Archangium violaceum: one gene and its partner. The protein of the gene in region 1 interacts with the protein of each later gene in a pairwise test. Links are inferred from orthologs where the notes say so. Each region holds a gene or a part of one and is shown in the gene's direction. Other genes may lie near its edges. The genes, in order: topA and JQX13_RS37140.

Region 1 (8,722 bases):
CCGTGAGTCCGCTCCCGGGGAGATCCACACCGTGGAGAGGGGCGACACGCTGTGGGATCTCTCTCAGCGCTACCTGGGCAGCCCCTGGTATTGGCCCAAGGTCTGGTCCTACAACCCGGAGATCGCCAACCCGCACTGGATCTACCCGGGCAACCCGGTGCGCTTCTTCCCCGCGGGCGAGGAAGTGCCCTCTCGCGTGGAGGCGGGTATCGGTCCGGCGCCCACGGAGATGGTGGCCGAGGCCGGGGAGATCGCCGAATCCACCGAGATGGATCCCGCCAGCGGCGAGGAGATGGTGCAGGTGAGTGGAAAGCTCGCCTACGAGCCCAAGGCGTCGCGCACGGTGACGACGCAGGGCTTCGTCACCGCGCGCGAGCTGGACGAGGCGGGCCGCATCGAGGGGGCCTCCAACGGGGCGGAGATGCTGTCCTTCCCGGACGTCGCCTACGTGCGCTTCAAGCGCAAGGCGGACGCGAAGCTCGGGGACAAGTACGTGGTGTTCCACACCGTGCAGGACGTGAGGCACCCGGTGACGGGCAAGCAGGTGGGTTACCTCACCGAGTTCGTCGGCACCCTGCGCGTGGTGGCGCTCGGCGACAACTACGTCAAGGCACAGGTCGCGGACACGTGGGATGCCATCTCGCGCGGGGATCTGGTGGGCCCGTACGGCGAGAAGATGGTGGAGCAGGTGGTCCCCCGGCGTAACGAGAAGGAGCTCAAGGGCTACGTCGTCACCGCGCTCGTGCCGTACCTGACCCTCACCGCCGAGCACCACTTCCTGGTGATCGACAGGGGCAGTGGCGATGGCGTCCAGGTGGGCAACACCTTCACCGTCACCCGCCAGGGCGACCCCGCCCGTCAGGACGTGCTCCAGCTGGAGCCGCGCGGCAGGAAGAACGACAAGGCGTCGCTGCCCTCGGAGAACATCGCCCTGTGCCTCGTGACCGAGGTGAAGGAGCGCACCTCCAACTGCGTCATCACGCACTCCATCCAGGAGGTGGCGCCTGGAGATTCCGTGGTGATGCGGGTCGATTCCGCGCCCACCGCCCAGCGCTGAGCCCCCGGGCCTCTCGACGGATGCCTCCCTGGAGGGGGCACGTAACCCCTTGGATCGGCTCGGCTGCCCCCTACTGCAGGGGACGTGCCGCTTGACCACCGCCGGGCGGGTGTTTATGTGTCCCGCCCCCTCGCCGTCGGACCCATCTTCTATATAGGTGGGCCCAGGAGGGGGTCGGGTATGGTGGAGATCACGACGGACACGCACACGGCGGAGCAGCGGACGCTCCTGGCACTCTGGACAGTCCCCGGGTTGGGACCGAGGACCCTGGGGAACCTGCGTGCTTTCGCCGGGGGGGCGCTCGCCCGCCTGGCCGCCTGCCCGGTGAAGGACTGGCTGATGGAGGCGCCACTGCCCACGCCAGTGCGCCGGCGTCTGGCGGAGGTTGCCGAGCTGGGACCCCTGGCGGATCGGGTGATGGAGCGCTGCGCGGCCGTGTCCATGGGCGTGGCCTTCCAGGGAGAGCCGGCCTATCCGGCCCGTCTGGCCGACACGGAGGACGCGCCCCCGCTCCTGTTCTACCGGGGGCAGGTGGGGCCGCCGCGCCGCCGGGTGGCCATGGTGGGCAGCCGGCACCCGGAGCAAGGCTTCCTTCCCTTCGCGAGACGCTTCGCCCGGCAGGTGGCCGAGGGCGGGGTGGGGGTGGTGTCCGGAGCCGCCGCCGGGGTGGATCGCGCCTGCCACTGGGGGGCGTTGGACGCGGGCGGGGAGACGTGGGCCTTCCTGGGCTCGGCGCTGGACGAGTTGGATCCCGCCCAGGCGAAGCTGCTGCCGCACTTCCTGGCCCGGGGCGGAGTGTTCTTCAGTGAGCTACCGCCCGGCGTCCGGGCGAGCACGACGACCTTTCCCCGGCGCAACCGGCTCATCGCTGGTGCGTCGGATGCGGTGTTGATCCTCCGCGCGGGGGCCGCTTCTGGCAGCCTCTACACGGCGGAGGCGGGACGAGCGCAGGGACGGCCGGTATTGGCCCTGCCCGGTGATGTGATGAACGAGGGGGCGGCCGGCTGCAACGCGCTCATCCGTGATGGACACGCGCGGGCCTGTCTCTCCGTTCATGAAGTCTGGCGGGCCGTGGGGTTCCACCCCGAGCGGTCGGTCCCGCCAGCAGAGGGTTCGTCGTGGGATGAGCTCTCGGTGGAAGCGAGGGGGGCCTATCAGGTGTTGGACAGGGTTCCCAGGTCATTCGATGAGGTGCTGGCCGGTAGCCAGCTCTCGCCCGCGGCGCTCTCCAGCGCCCTGGTGGAGCTCGAGCTGTCGGGGCTCGTCATCCAGCATCCTGGAAGGTTGTTCGAGAAGGTTTGAGGAAAATCATGGCGACGCGCACGAAAAAGACGGCAACGGCGGGCGAGATGGAGGGCGAGGAGACCGCGACCCCCAAGAAGGCAGCCAAGAAGCCGGCGGCGCGCAAGAAGACCGCCGCCAAGAAGAAGACGGCCGCCAAGAAGGCCTCCTCGCGCCGCAAGGTGGGTGATGGGGCCCTGGCCACCGTGGAGGCCTCCGCCGAGGACGGCGAGGCCACCGACTCCCCCAAGCGGGGCAAGGGGCCGCACTACCTCGTGGTGGTCGAGTCGCCCGCCAAGGCGAAGACCATCAAGAAGTACCTGGGCTCCGGCTACACGGTGAAGGCCTCGGTGGGCCACATCCTGGATCTGCCCAAGAGCAAGATGGGCGTGGACCTCGAGCACGACTTCGAGCCCCAGTACGAGGTCATCAAGGGCAAGGAGAAGGTGCTCAGCGAGCTGAAGAAGGCCGCCCAGGGCGTGGACAAGGTCTTCCTGGCGACGGACCCCGATCGCGAGGGTGAGGCCATCGCCTGGCACATCAACCAGCAGCTGGGCCACCAGAACGCCTACCGGGTGATGTTCAACGAGATCACCAAGTCGGCCATCCAGGAGGCCATCGCGCAGCCGCGCCAGCTCAGCCAGGAGAACTACGACTCCCAGCAGACGCGCCGCATCCTGGACCGGCTGGTGGGCTATCAGATCTCCCCGCTGCTCTGGAAGAAGGTGCGCCGGGGCCTGTCCGCGGGCCGCGTGCAGTCCGTGGCCGTGCGCCTCATCTGCGAGCGCGAGGACGAGATCAAGGCCTTCGTCCCCCAGGAGTACTGGACGTTGGACGCCCTCCTCGAGGGTCCCGCCGGGCCTCCGCCCTTCAAGGCCAAGCTGTCCAAGGTGGACGGCAAGAAGGTGGACCTGAAGGACCGGGAGACCACCCAGGGGCTGGTGGAGGAGCTGAAGGGCTCCCCGTTCGTGGTGTCCAAGGTGGACAAGCGCGAGCGGCGCCGCAACGCGCCGGCTCCCTTCATCACCTCCAAGCTGCAGCAGGAGGCCGCCAACCGGCTCCACTTCACCGCCAAGAAGACCATGGCGCTCGCCCAGCGCCTCTACGAGGGCGTGCCGCTCGGTGAGGAGGGCCAGACGGCGCTCATCACGTACATGCGCACGGACTCCACCCGTCTGTCGGATCAGGCGGTGGCGGCGGTGCGCGAGTTCATCGGCCAGACCTACGGCGCGGACTACCTGCCGGAGGCCCCGGTGGTGTACCGCACCAAGAAGGGCGCCCAGGACGCGCACGAGGCCATCCGTCCCACCTCGCTCGAGTACCCGCCCTCCAAGGTGAAGCAGTACTTCGACTCGATGAACGACGACATGGCCGCGGACATGTTCCGGCTCTACGAGCTCATCTGGAACCGCTTCGTGGCGTGCCAGACGAAGCCGGCCGTGTATGACCAGACGAGCGCGGAGATCACCGCGGGCCGGGCCACCTTCCGGGCCTCGGGCTCCACGCTGAAGTTCCCCGGTTACCTGGCCATCTACGGCGCCAGCCTCACCCCCGAGGAGGAGGCCGCCCAGGAGAAGGCGCGCGCCGCCGGCGAGGACACCGACGAGGACGGCGTGGGCGAGCTGCCCGTGCTCAACGACGGGGACGCGCTCTCCCTGCAGAAGCTGCTCGACGAGCAGCACTTCACCCAGCCGCCTCCGCGCTTCTCGGAAGCCACCCTCGTCAAGGAGCTCGAGGAGCGGGGCATCGGCCGTCCGTCCACCTACGCCGCCATCCTCTCCACCATCCAGGACAAGAAGTACGTGGAGAAGGTGGAGGGCCGCTTCCGGCCCACGGACCTGGGCGTCATCTGCAACGAGCTGCTCGTCAAGCACTTCCCCCACGAGCTGGACGTCGCCTTCACCGCCGGCATGGAGGAGAAGCTGGATCAGATCTCCGAGGGCGAGGCCAACTGGAAGGCCGTCCTCAAGGACTTCTACGGGCCCTTCAAGGAGACGCTCGAGAAGGCCGAAGCGGAGATGCGCGACGTCAAGCGCGAGGAGATCAAGACCGACGTGGCGTGCGAGAAGTGCGGCAACGTCATGGTGATCAAGTGGGGGAAGATGGGCCACTTCCTCGCGTGCTCGAACTACCCCGAGTGCAAGAACACCAAGGACTTCAAGCGCGACGCCGAGGGGAAGATCGTCATCATCGAGGAGGAGACGACCGACGAGAAGTGCGAGAACTGCTCCAAGCCCATGGTGGTCAAGCGGGGCCGCTTCGGAAAGTTCCTCGCGTGCTCGGGCTACCCCGAGTGCAAGACGTCCAAGCCCATCTCCATCGGCGTGACGTGTCCGGACTGCAAGCAGGGCTACCTCACCGAGCGCCGCAGCCGCTTCGGGAAGGTCTTCTTCGGCTGCAACCGCTACCCGGACTGCAAGTTCGCCGCCTGGGATCGGCCGCTGCCGGAGGCGTGCCCCAGCTGCCAGTCTCCCTACCTGGTGCAGAAGTACTCCAAGCGGGACGGTCCGTTCATCGCCTGCCCCAACAAGGAGTGCGACTACCGGCGTCAGATCGTCGAGCCGGAGGTGGCCGCCGCCACCTCCGCTCCCGCCGCCAACGGCCCCAACGCCTCCTCGGCTGCTTGAAGCGCTGAAAGTTCAAGGATTTCAGGGGCATGGCCCGCCCCTGGCTTGACACCTCCGAGGAGGGTCCTCTAGAAGTTCAGTGCCTGCTCCCAGGACAGGCCCGGGCGTCGAAAGGACCCTCTTCGCGATGATTCCCATGGTGAGCGAGCTGCTGGACGTGGTGTTGACCCAGGTCCCGGCGGCTGCGGAGGCCGTGAAGGCCGCGCCGGCCAAGCTCGGCGTCGTGGATTCCGTCATCAAGTTCTTCAAGGACGGTGGCCCGTTCATGTTCGTCAATCTGTTCTGGCTGGCCGCGGCGCTCGCGGTGGCCCTGGAGCGGATTGTCACGTTGATGTTCCGCTACAACCTCAACGCCCCGCCCTTCATGGAGCAGATCACCAAGCTGGTGATGACCGGCAACGTGGACCGCGCCGTGAAGCTGTGCGCCGCCGCCCCCCACTCGCCGCTGGCCAAGGTCATCCGCGCCGGGCTCACCCGCGCCAACCGCGGTGAGATCGAGGTCGCCAAGTCGGTGGAGGAGGCGCTCGTCGAGCACAGCCCGCATGTGGGCGCGCGCATCCCCTGGCTGTGGTCGCTGGCCAACATCGCCACGCTGGTGGGACTCGTCGGCACCATCTTCGGTCTGATCGGTACGTTCCAGGCGCTCGGCAACGTGCCCGCCGAGCAGAAGCAGGCCCTGCTCTCCGACGGTATCTCCAAGGCCATGAACAACACCGCGTTCGCGCTCTCCATCGCGGTGCTGTGCATCATCTTCCACCTGTTCCTCACCTCGTACGCCAAGAGCATGGTGGAGACCATGGAGCTCAACGCGCTCAAGCTGGAGAACCTGCTGGCGCGCCGCGCCGCTGGCGAGACGACCATCGATGATGCCCGGGCCGCCTAGGCCACGCGTCGGGAGGGGCCATGGCGTTCCACTACTCGCGGCGCAAGCTGAAGCCTCGTGAGGAGGAGGAGACGGGCGAGCTCAACATCGTCCCGTACCTCGACATCCTCATGAACCTCATCCTCTTCATGCTGCTGTCCATCAACGGGCTGGCGGCCTTCGGCATCCTCAACGTCAACGCGCCGAGCTACGGCGGGCCCAACTCCACGGTGGCCCAGCAGCAAGACTCGGACAAGCCGCAGCTGACGCTCAGCGTGCTCATCAGCAAGAAGGGGCACTTCGTCAACAGCGAGAACGCCATCCTCGGCAGCAAGGACGGCGCTCCCTCTCCCACCATCCCCATCAAGGCGGACGGCTCGTACGACTACGCCGCCCTCAACGCGCAGATGGTGGAGATCAAGAAGGCCTTCCCCTCGGAGACGAAGGTCATCGTCGCCGCGGACCCCGAAATCCCCTACGAGGCGCTCATCCAGACCATGGACGCCATCCGCGAGACGCAGGCGCGGCCGCACCGCCTGCTCTTCCCGGACGTCACCCTCGGAGCCATCTAGATGTCGAAGACGGGCGAGAGCACCCTCCAGACACCAGTGGACGACGAGGCGCTGCAGCGGATGCGCTTCCGCAAGGCGCTCGCGCGCAAGAAGCGCAAGGAGCGCGAGGCGGCAGGGGAAATCAAGGAGCTGAACATCACCGCGATGATGGACATGATGACCATCCTCCTGGTGTTCCTCCTGAAGTCCTTCGCCTCGTCGTCGGCCTCGCTGACGGCCAGCGAGGACGTGCGGCCCCCCGTGTCCTCCACGCGCGCCACGCCCAAGGACACCGTGGCCGTCACCGTCACCCCCAAGAACATCCTCGTGGGGGAGAAGGAAGTGCTGCGGCTGCGGAACGGGCAGTTCCCCCCCGAGGCGCTCCAGGACCGGCTGGTGCTGCCGCTGGATGCGCAGCTCAAGAAGGAAGTGGAGAAGCTGAAGTACATCGCCGAGCGCAACCCGGCGGCGCCCTTCAACGGGGAGCTCTCCGTCATCGCGGACAAGAGCATCCCCTATGACATGCTCCTCACGGTGCTCTACACCGCGGGCCAGAACCAGCTGGAGAACTACCGGTTCGTGGTCCTCCAGGACGAGGGCAAGCCGCAGTAGGGCGTCCCGGCTCCCGGCGCCCCACCAGGCCGCGCGCGCTGGCGGGCGCTACAGCGTCGGCGTGGCCTGCGGGCCTCCGCGCAGCTCCAGCTCGTGACGCGTCGCGTCCTCCTCGCACCGGATGGCGAAGGGCAGGGCCTCCAGCCGCTCGATGGGGATGTCGTAGCCGCAGTCCACGCAGGACCCGAACACGCCCGTGTCCATTCGACGCAGCGCGGCATCGATCATCATCACCTCGCGCCGCTGCGCCTCCATCAGGCTGGACAGCGTGTAGTCCGCCAGCTCCGCCTGCGCGTTCTCCTCGTACTCGGGGTCGCGATCCTGATCCTTCAGCGCGGTCAGCTCACGCTGGGCCCCCAGGGTCGCGCTGAGGATGTCCCGGCGGCGGCGCTGGAGGAGATCGCGAATCTTCAGAAGGTCGTTGGTTCGGCTCATGGCCCGTCGCTCCTCATCTGTGGTGCACTGCGTCGCCCGGATGGATTTCCCGTGCGATGAACGGGCAAAAGCTAGGAGCCACGAGCAGGTAGGGAAACTGTTTCCGAAGATCCTACGTGTCGCAGGGCCGGAGAGGGAGCGGACAGGCAGGAGCCCGACGACCGGAGGGTGGACATCCAGGAGCGGAAGGGTGGGACAGGGCGGGGTGGTCCTGCTAACTGTTGCCGGATGGGCCCAGAGAGCGGGCTCGCGGAGAGTGTGATGGAGGACGTGAAGCTTCAGCGGGTGACGGTGATTGGCGGTGGACTGGCGGGCAGCGAGTGTGCCTGGCAGCTGGCGCGGCGCGGGGTACCGGTGACGCTGAGGGAGATGAAGCCGCACCGGCGCTCGCCGGCGCACAAGACGGATCAGTTCGCGGAGCTGGTGTGCTCCAACTCGTTGCGCTCGGACAACCCGGAGAGCGCCATCGGCCTGCTGCACGCGGAGCTGCGGGCGCTGTCGTCGGTGATCCTCGGGAGCGCGGACGCGCACCGGGTGCCGGCGGGTGACGCGCTGGCGGTGGATCGGGAGGCCTTCTCGGCGGCGGTGACGCGCTCGGTGCACGGGGCCCCGGGCGTGGAGGTGGTGACGGGCGAGGTGGACACGTTGCCCGAGGGCACGGTGGTGGTGGCCACCGGGCCGCTCACCTCGGAGGCGCTGACGAAGGAGCTCGAGCGCTACGTGGGGGAGAAGCTCTACTTCTACGACTCCATCGCCCCCATCGTGGCGGGGGACTCCATCGACATGGGGATCGCCTTCCGCGCGAGCCGCTACGGCAAGGGAGGGGGCGACGACTACATCAACCTGCCGATGAACAAGGAGGAGTACTACCGGTTCATCGCCGAGGTGAAGGCGGGCCAGAAGCTGCAGCCGCACAGCTTCGAGGAACCCAGGTACTTCGAAGGGTGTCTGCCGATCGAGGTGATGGCCGATCGAGGCGACGACACGCTGGCCTATGGGCCGATGAAGCCGGTGGGGCTGAAGGATCCGCGCACGGGCGAGGAGCCCTACGCGGTGGTGCAGCTGCGCATGGAGGACCGGGCGGGGACGGCGTGGAACATGGTGGGCTTCCAGACGCGCCTCACGTGGGGCGAGCAGAAGCGCATCTTCACCACGTGCGTGCCGGGCCTGGCCAACGCCGAGTTCCTGCGGATGGGGCAGATCCACCGCAACACCTTCATCGACTCGCCGCGGCTGCTGGGGAGGGATCTGTCGCTCAAGGCGGAGCCGCGCCTGTTCTTCGCGGGGCAGATCACCG
Region 2 (8,538 bases), 2.6 Mb from region 1 along the record:
GGCGCGGGGCTCGTCACCGTGGCCACCCGCTCCGAGGTGGTGGAGTCGGTGCTCGGCCATACGCCCGAGGTGATGGGGTGGCCGCTGGAGAATCGAGGGCCGCTCGGCATGGCGGACCTGGAGCCCCTGCTGGCCGCAGCGGACAAGAAGGACGTGCTCGTCGTGGGCCCGGGCATCCCCCGCGGCGAGGAGACGGTGAAGCTCCTGGGCACGTTGCTCTCGCGCATGGAGGTGCCCGCCGTGCTGGATGCGGACGCGCTCAACGCCGTCGCCACCGATCTCGAGGTGCTCCGCCGGGCGAAGGGACCGCTGGTGCTCACCCCGCACCCGGGCGAGATGTCTCGGCTCACCGGTGTGCCCACCAAGGATCTGCAGAAGGCCCGCGTGGAGGTGGCTCGGGACTTCGCTCGCACGCATGGGGTGACGCTGGTGCTCAAGGGCGCCCGGACGCTCGTGGCGCACCACGATGGCTCCGTCTTCGTCAACCCTACGGGCAACCCGGGCATGGCCACAGGTGGCATGGGCGACGTGCTGAGTGGCCTCCTGGGTGCTCTGCTGGGGCAGGGCCTGAAGCTCCCCGAGGCCGCCTGGACGGCCGTGTACGCGCATGGGCTCTCGGGAGACCTCATGGTGGCCCGTCGCGGCCGGTTGGGGTTGATCGCCACGGATGTGGCCAAGGGGCTGTGCAACGTGTGGACGAGGTGGAACCGATGAGCGCGCCCTCACTGAGCCGTACGGTGCTCTCGGGCTCACCCGAGGAGACGCACCGGTTGGGTGTCCGGCTCGGACAGTTGCTTCAGCCGGGGGACTTCGTGGGATTGGTGGGCGACCTGGGCGCGGGCAAGACGCACCTGGTGCGCGGCGTGGCCGAGGGGGCGGGCGTGTCGCGCTCGGAGGTGGCCAGCCCCACGTTCGCCATCGTCTACCCGTACCGGGGCCGGGTGCCGCTGTACCACGCGGACCTCTACCGGCTGGCCGACTACGACGAGCTGTACGCCACGGGCTTCCTGGATCTGGTGGGCGGGGACGGCGCGGTGCTGGTGGAGTGGCTGGATAGGATTCCGGAGGCCGCGCCCCGCGAGTTCCTGCGCGTCACCCTCCGGGACACGGGCGAGGAGTCCCGCGAGCTGGTGGCCGAGGCCTGGGGCTCGAGGCCCACGCAGTTGCTGGAGGCGTGGCTGCCCTCGGAGCGCTGATGGGCGAGGACAAGCGCTACCTCATTCCCGCGGGCCTCCACCGGGTGGAGCAGGAGATCCAACGCAGCCGCTTCATCACCACGGTCGCCCACACGCCGACGGTGGAGGAGGCGAAGGCCTTCGTCGCCCGGGTCCGCGAGGACTTCCCCGACGCGAACCACAACTGCTGGGCCTACGTGGTGGGGCCGCCCGGCTCGACCAGCACGGTGGGGATGAGTGACGACGGCGAGCCGCATGGGACCGCGGGCCGGCCGATGCTCACGGCGTTGCTCCACGGCGGGGTAGGGGAGGTGGCGGCGGTCGTCACCCGCTACTTCGGTGGCACCTTGCTGGGCAAGGGCGGGCTGGTGCGGGCCTACACCGGCTGCGTCCAGCAGGCACTCGAGAGCCTGCCGACCCGCGAGCGCGTACGGAAGGCGCGCCTCGCCGTCGAGTTGGAGTACGCGAACATCGAGGGCGTGCGCCGGCTGCTCCCCGCCCACGAGGCCCAGGTCCTCTCCGAGGAGTACGCGGTCACCGTGGGCTACCGGCTCGAGCTTCCCGTCTCCCAGGTGGATGCGTTCCGGAAGGCGCTCCTCGACGAGACCAACGGTCAGGTGCTGGTCGAGCTCGAGGAGCAGCCGGACTGAGCTCGCCTACAGGCGGAAGGCGAGCTTGCCCACCATCTTGCCGGAGGAGAGGGTCCGGTGCGCCTCGGCGAGCGCGGCGGGCTCCAGCACGCCCGCGTCCACCGTCAGGGTCGAGGTGAGCACGCCCTCGTCCAACAAGTCGGCCACGCGGTCGAGGATGGCCTGCTGGGAGGCCAGGTCCTTCGTCTTGTACATGGACTTCGAGAACATGAACTCCCACGAGAAGCTCGCCTTCTTGCTGAAGAGCTTCCCCATCGGCAGCGGTTGCTCGGGCTCCACGATGGACACGATGCGCCCGCTCGGCGCGATCAGCTCCGCCATCGTCTCGAAGTGCGCGTCCGTGCCGATGCAGCAGAAGATGGCATCCACGTTCTTCAGGCCGAGCGCCGCGAGCTGCGCGGGCAGGTTCTCGCGGTGGTTCACCACGTGGTCCGCTCCCATCTTCTTCACCCAGTCCCGGGTGGTGTCGCGGGAGGCCGTGCCAATGATGGTCATCCTCGTCAGCCGCTTCGCCATCTGCACGACGAGCGAGCCGACGCCGCCGGCCGCCCCGATGACGAGGAGGGTTCCGCCCTGCTCGACACGGAGCTGCTCGTACAGGCCCTCCCAGGCCGTGAGCGCCGTGAGGGGGATGCTCGCGGCGTGGAGGTGGTCCAGCTTGCGCGGCTTGTGGCCGACGATGCGCTCGTCCACCACGTGCAGCGACGCGTTCGTTCCCTCCCGGGTGATGTCACCGGCGTAGAAGACCTCGTCGCCCTCGCGGAAGCGCTTCACCTCCGAGCCCCGGGCGATGACGACGCCCGAGGCATCCCAGCCGAGAACCTGGCCCGGCCGCTTCGCGCGCACCTTGGTGTCGACCGGGTTGACGGAGACGGCCTTGACCTCGACCAGGAGATCGTACGGGCCGGGCTGGGGAACCTCGCGCTCCACGAGCTCGAACCGGCTCGTATCGCTGGGGCTGACGATGAGGGCTTTCTGGATCTTGGCGGGGGCCATGGTGGCTCTCTCCTCGGAAGAAGGTGGACGGCTCGAGGCCAGCGCCTCGATGACCCGGAACTTGCGTCTTTCCTGGCAGATGAAAAAGGCTTCCCGGGGACGAGCACTCTTGACGGGGATTCACGAATGCTGGAGCACCGCGAGGCCATCACCGGAATGTCCATCCTGGTTACCGTCGTCGACGCCGGCTCGCTCAGCGCCGCCGCGGCGAAGCTGGGCATGACGTCTTCCGCGGTGAGCAAGCAGGTGTCGCGGCTCGAGGCCCGGCTCGGGATACGGCTGCTCCAGCGCACCACGCGCCGCATGCAGCTCACCGAGGCCGGTGCCCGCTACTGTGAGCGGGCCCGCTCCATCCTGGAGTCCATCGAGTCCGTCGAGCGCGAGGCGGAGAGCGTCCAGGACACGCCGCACGGCACGCTGCGCGTCACCGCGCCGACGGTGCTCGGCCAGGTCCAGGTGATGCCGGTGGTGCTCGCCTTCCAGCGCGCGTATCCCACCGTGAAGGTTCACGTCGAGCTCTCGGACCGGAGGAGCGATCTCGTCGAGGAGGGCATCGACGTGGCCATCCGCATGACGTCCCAGCCGCCGCCGGCCTTCGTGGCCCGCAGGCTCGGTGATGATCGGCGCGTGCTCTGCGCCAGCTCCGACTACCTCACCCGGGCAGGTCGCCCGCGTCGGCCCGGCGAGCTCACGAACCATGAATGCATCGTGTTCGTCGCGGGCCAGCCCGTGGAGACGTGGCACCTGCGCGCCTCGGAGGACTCGGAGCACACCACCCCCATTCGCGTCTCGGGCCGGTTGCACGTCAACAACACCCACGCCCTGCGACAGGCCGCGCTCGCCGGCCTCGGGATCGCTGATCTGCCTCGCTACCTCGTCGAGGAGGATCTCGAGGCCGGGCGGCTCGAAGCCGTCCTCGGACGCTTCATCCCGGTGGGTCGCGGGGTGTTCGCCATCTATGCGCCCGCTCCCTACGTGCCGGCCAAGGTGCGCCGCTTCGTCGAGATGCTGGAAAAGACCTTCCGAGGCGGTGTTGCCGGGTGGCGAACATCGTAAGGCCTCCTCTTCCCCCGGGACCGTTCGGAGGAAGGCTCGTCTCCCCACTCGCTGTCCGGGGGAATCCACTCCGGGTCTATCCTGTGCCCATGACCCTCTCCCACGCAGCGAAGTGCTTCCTGCTCGTCCCGCTCGCCAGCGCGATGCTGGTGGGGTGTGGCGCCATCGAGCCACCTCCCCAGGAGTATCCCCACGCCACCGTCACCTTCGACGTGACGGTGCCCTCGGACACCCCGGCCAACGCGATCGTCACCGTGGTGGGCTCGGACCCATCGCTCGGGGGTGATGCGACTCCGGGTTTCCACCTGCGCCGCCAGGGCGAGCACTACATGGGCTCGGTGCGGCTCGCGCTCGAGGCGGACGTCTCGTTCGAGCTCTGGCTGGAGGACTCGTGGTGCCCCGAGCTCTCCGCGGACGGAGCGCAGGCACCGCGTCACTCCTTCCGGGTGGAGGGTGACATGACGGTGCCCGTCACCGTGACCGACTGGGGCGCGCCGAGCCTGGGGCCCCCCAGCAAGGGCTGACGCTGGTCTGGTGATTGCTTGGGGTCTGGCTCATGAACGTGCGCTCCCCGCTGTCCGCTCCGCTGCTCGTGGGTCTGTGCTGACCGGTTGCGTCGAACCATCTTCCCTCGAGGAGCCAACCCCCGCTCCCGTCGTTCCCTCCACCAGGTGCCGCCCCGGTTCGAGATCGGTCAGGACGGCAATATCGAGTTGGAGCCGCTCTTCGTGTCGGCGGAATCAGGCAACTTCCACCCGGCGGCCGGCTCTCCGCTACGCGATGCCGGATGCCTCGATCTCCTCGGGCTCGACCGTGACGGGACGCCCGAGGACATCGGTGCCTACGGTGGTCCGCTGGGCAGCTGGCAGTGAGGGCATGACCCCCACGGCCTCCTCCACCGGGCGCTTAGGGCCGGGTGCACAGGTCCTGCACCTTCCACCGGTGCAGGACGAGGCCGCTGTCCACGCCGACGATGTCCTCCTCGTCGATGACGTGCCAGTGGTCCTCGCCCGACAGCTGCTCGCTGGCGAGCACGAACTGCTCGAGCTGCGTCCCCGGCTTCGGGGGACCCCCGTGCAGACGGTGCGGGCGTTTGCCCGTCTCGGGCGCCGTGTCCGACAGGAAGAGCGTCCGGTTGCGCCGAGTCGCCACCATCACGTCCCCGTTGGTCACGAGGAAGTTCATCGACGAGCGCTCCTGCGGCGCCTGCCCCGGCTCGTCGGTGATGGCCGACACCAGCTCCATCGTCTCCGCCAGCGCGAACGCGACCGTCTCCACGCTTGCTGGCCCCTCGAGCGACTGCCGCTTCTCCAGCCGCGTGAGGAACAGGTAGAAGCAGCGCTCGGAGTCCGTGGCGCCCCGGATGTTCGCCAGCAGCTCCGGGCGGATGAGGGACTCCACCGTGGCACGGTGCCGGGCGAAGTTGCTCACCGTGCCGTTGTGCACGAAGCACCAGCGGCCGTAGTTGAACGGGTGGGCGTTGCGCTTCTCCACCGCGCCCACGGAGGCCAGGCGCAGGTGCGCCACCACCGTGCGGGAGGACACACGGCTGCTCACCCGCTCGAAGTCGGGATCGCAGTACGCGGGTCCGAGCCCATGGGCGACGAGCGGTTGCTCGGCCTCATACGAGGCGATACCCCAACCATCCTTGTGCTCCCTCGACTGCTGGAGAAGCGAGTTCTTCTCCGTCACGAGGGACGGGTGGACCGCAGCGGGAACAGAGGAACGAAAGCCGAAGAGACGGCACATGGTCTTCTTGTTTGATGATAACGACCGGCCCAGACGGGAAGTTCCGTCACGTCCCTCTGTCCACCTGAAGTCATGAACAGAGGGCCCGCTCGTTTTCTACCACCACATGGCCGTCTTTAATGACAATCCGTGCGTGATTGATTCCCAGGTGATAGGGAAGATGGCGATAGTTTGAACACGAAAAAACGACAATGTTTGCCGGATCTCCCACCGTAATCCGGCCGTATGTGTTCAAACCAAGCGCGAGCGCGGCCCCTCGGGTCGCGGCCCAGTAGGCTTCCGCGGCCGTCAGCCCGTTCTCCAGGCAGGCGAGCCCCAGGGTGAGCGGCAGGTTCTCGCTCATGGCGGAGCCCGGGTTGAGGTTGGTGCCGAGCGCCACGTTGACGCCGGCGTCGCGCAGCTTGCGCCCGGGGGCGTAGGGCCGCACGCGCAGGAAGAGGGTGGAGGTAGGGACGAGTACGGCGGTGACGCCCGCGTCCGCCAGGGCGCGGATGCCCGCGTCGCTCACGTGCTCCAGGTGGTCCGCGGTGCTGGCTCCCAGCTCGGCCGCCAGTTCGGCGCCTCCCGAGGAGGTGAGCTGGTCCACGTGCAGCCGCGGCTTGAGCCCCAGCTTCGTGGCGGCCCCGAGGATCCGGCGCGCCTCCGCGTGGCTGAAGGCGCTCTCCTCGACGAAGATGTCGCAGAAGCGCGCCAGCCCCTGCTCGGCCACCGCGGGGATGATCTCCTTGATGCAGAGATCCATGTAGGCCTCGCGCCACTCGCGGTACTCCTCGGGCACCGCGTGCGCGCACATGAGCGTGGGCACCAACTCCAGGGGCTGGAGCGTGGAGAGCCGCTGCACCACCCGGAGCATCTTCAGCTCGTCCTGGAGCGACAGGCCGTAGCCGCTCTTCACCTCGGCGGTGGTGATGCCGTACTCCAGCATCAGCTGCAGCCGGGGCAGGGCGAGCCGGATGAGATCCTCCTCGCTGGCGAAGCGGGTGGCGCGCACGGTGTTGGCGATGCCGCCCCCGGCCTGGGCGATCTGCAGGTAGGTGGCACCCTGGCAGCGCAGGTCGAACTCGGCCGCGCGCTCACCCGCGAAGACGGCGTGGGTGTGCGGATCCACGAAGCCGGGGCCCACGAACTGCCCGTGGGCGTCCACCACCCGGGTGGAGGGGCCCACCGCGCCCTTGGGCAGGCTGCCCTCGGAGCCCACGTACCAGACCTTCCCCCGGCGCACGCCCACGCAGGCGTTGGGACGCGGGGTGAGGGCCTGCTCGGCGGGCTCCTGGTGGGAGCCCTCCACGGTGAGCACCTCGGACGTGTTGCGGATCAACAGCTCCAGGGTTTCCATTCGTCACTCGGTGATGCCGGGGATGCGCACGCCGCGGGTCCGGGCGACCTCGACGGCCTCGGGGTAACCAGCGTCGGCATGGCGCAGCACGCCCATGCCAGGGTCCGAGGTGAGCACGCGCTCGATGCGGCGCGCGGCCTCGGGGGTGCCGTCGGCGACGATGACCTGGCCGGAGTGCAGCGAGTAGCCCATGCCCACGCCGCCGCCATGGTGGAAGGACACCCAGGACGCGCCGTTCACCGCGTTGACGAGCGCGTTGAGGATGGGCCAGTCGGCCACCGCGTCCGTGCCATCGCGCATGGACTCCGTCTCGCGGTTGGGCGAGGCCACCGAGCCGCAGTCCAGGTGATCACGCCCGATGACGATGGGGGCCTTCACCTCGCCCTTGCGCACCATCTCGTTGAAGCGCAGGCCCGCCTTGGCGCGCTCTCCGTAGCCCAGCCAGCAGATGCGCGCGGGCAGACCCTGGAAGGCCACGCGCTCTCGCGCCATCTTGAGCCACCGGCGCAGCGACTCCTTCTGGGGGAAGAGCTCCAGCACGGCCTCGTCCGTGCGGCGGATGTCCTCGGGGTCTCCGGAGAGGGCCACCCAGCGGAAGGGCCCGAGTCCCTCGCAGAACATGGGCCGGATGTAGGCCGGGACGAATCCGGGGAAGTCGAAGGCGTTCTCCAGCCCGGCGAGCTGCGCCTGGGCGCGGATGTTGTTGCCGTAGTCGAAGACGTGGCTGCCGGCGCGCGCGAAGTCCAGCATCGCCTCCACCTGCATGGCCATCGACTTCTGGGCCTTCTCGATGTAGCCCTTCGGGTCGCGCTGGCGCAGCTCGGCCGCCGCCTCGAGCGACAGATCCGCGGGGATGTATCCGTTGAGCGGATCATGCGCGCTCGTCTGGTCGGTGACCAGGTCCGGCTTGAGGCCCCGGCGGTACAGCTCGCGGAACACCTGGGCGGCGTTGCCGATGATGCCGATGGAGCGGCCCACGCGCTTCTGCTGGGCCTCCTTGGCCAGGGAGATGGCCTCGTCGATATCCTTCGCGACGACATCCAGGTAGCGCGTCTCCACGCGGCGCTGGGCGCGGTGCGGGTCGATCTCCACGCCGAGGAAGACTGCGTTGTTCATGGTGGCGGCCAGGGGCTGGGCGCCGCCCATGCCGCCGAGGCCACCGGAGAGGACGAGCCGGCCGGACAGGTCATCCGAGCCGAAGTGGACGCGGCCGGCCTGGGCGAAGGTCTCGTAGGTGCCCTGGAGGATGCCCTGGGTGCCGATGTAGATCCACGAGCCGGCCGTCATCTGGCCGTACATCATCAGGCCCTTCTTCTCGAGCTCGAAGAAGTGGTCCCAGTTGGCCCAGCGGCCCACGAGGTTGGAGTTGGCGATGAGAACGCGAGGGGCGTCCGGGTGGGTGCGGAGGATGCCCACGGGCTTGCCTGACTGGACCAGGAGCGTCTCCTCGTCGGTGAGGCGGCGCAGGCTGTCGACGATGCGATCGAACGACGGCCAGTCGCGGGCGGCCTTGCCGATGCCGCCGTAGACGACGAGATCCTCGGGGCGCTCGGCCACGTCCGGATCCAGGTTGTTC

The links.
Region 2: the proteins of topA (region 1) and JQX13_RS37140 interact in binary tests that used the Escherichia coli proteins (3 or more experiments, as listed by UniProt). The link is inferred for Archangium violaceum from one-to-one orthologs.

The regions. Positions count from the first base shown.
Region 1 is NZ_CP069338.1:11,352,715-11,361,436, reverse strand. What follows is about bases 1,984-5,166. They hold topA (type I DNA topoisomerase), read left to right. Parts: upstream 1,984-2,367; coding sequence 2,368-4,965; downstream 4,966-5,166. Other genes in these bases: JQX13_RS48025 (MotA/TolQ/ExbB proton channel family protein), read left to right, coding at 5,093-5,166; JQX13_RS48035 (DNA-processing protein DprA), read left to right, coding at 1,984-2,359. Outside these bases: JQX13_RS48040 (LysM peptidoglycan-binding domain-containing protein), read left to right, coding at 1-1,057; more of JQX13_RS48035, read left to right, coding at 1,238-1,983; more of JQX13_RS48025, read left to right, coding at 5,167-5,848; JQX13_RS48020 (ExbD/TolR family protein), read left to right, coding at 5,869-6,399; JQX13_RS48015 (ExbD/TolR family protein), read left to right, coding at 6,400-6,990; JQX13_RS48010 (TraR/DksA family transcriptional regulator), read right to left, coding at 7,039-7,425; methylenetetrahydrofolate--tRNA-(uracil(54)-C(5))-methyltransferase (FADH(2)-oxidizing) TrmFO, read left to right, coding at 7,687-8,722. UniProt on the Escherichia coli protein: Releases the supercoiling and torsional tension of DNA, which is introduced during the DNA replication and transcription, by transiently cleaving and rejoining one strand of the DNA duplex.
Region 2 is NZ_CP069338.1:8,738,754-8,747,291, forward strand. Bases 1-2,999 are described here. They hold JQX13_RS37140 (YigZ family protein), read left to right. Parts: upstream 1-1,174; coding sequence 1,175-1,825; downstream 1,826-2,999. Other genes in these bases: JQX13_RS37130 (NAD(P)H-hydrate dehydratase), read left to right, coding at 1-714; tsaE (tRNA (adenosine(37)-N6)-threonylcarbamoyltransferase complex ATPase subunit type 1 TsaE), read left to right, coding at 711-1,196; JQX13_RS37145 (zinc-binding alcohol dehydrogenase family protein), read right to left, coding at 1,832-2,821; JQX13_RS37150 (LysR family transcriptional regulator), read left to right, coding at 2,948-2,999. Outside these bases: more of JQX13_RS37150, read left to right, coding at 3,000-3,877; JQX13_RS37155 (hypothetical protein), read left to right, coding at 3,967-4,401; JQX13_RS37160 (hypothetical protein), read left to right, coding at 4,489-4,749; JQX13_RS37165 (class II glutamine amidotransferase), read right to left, coding at 4,784-5,626; hutI (imidazolonepropionase), read right to left, coding at 5,697-6,962; hutU (urocanate hydratase), read right to left, coding at 6,966-8,538.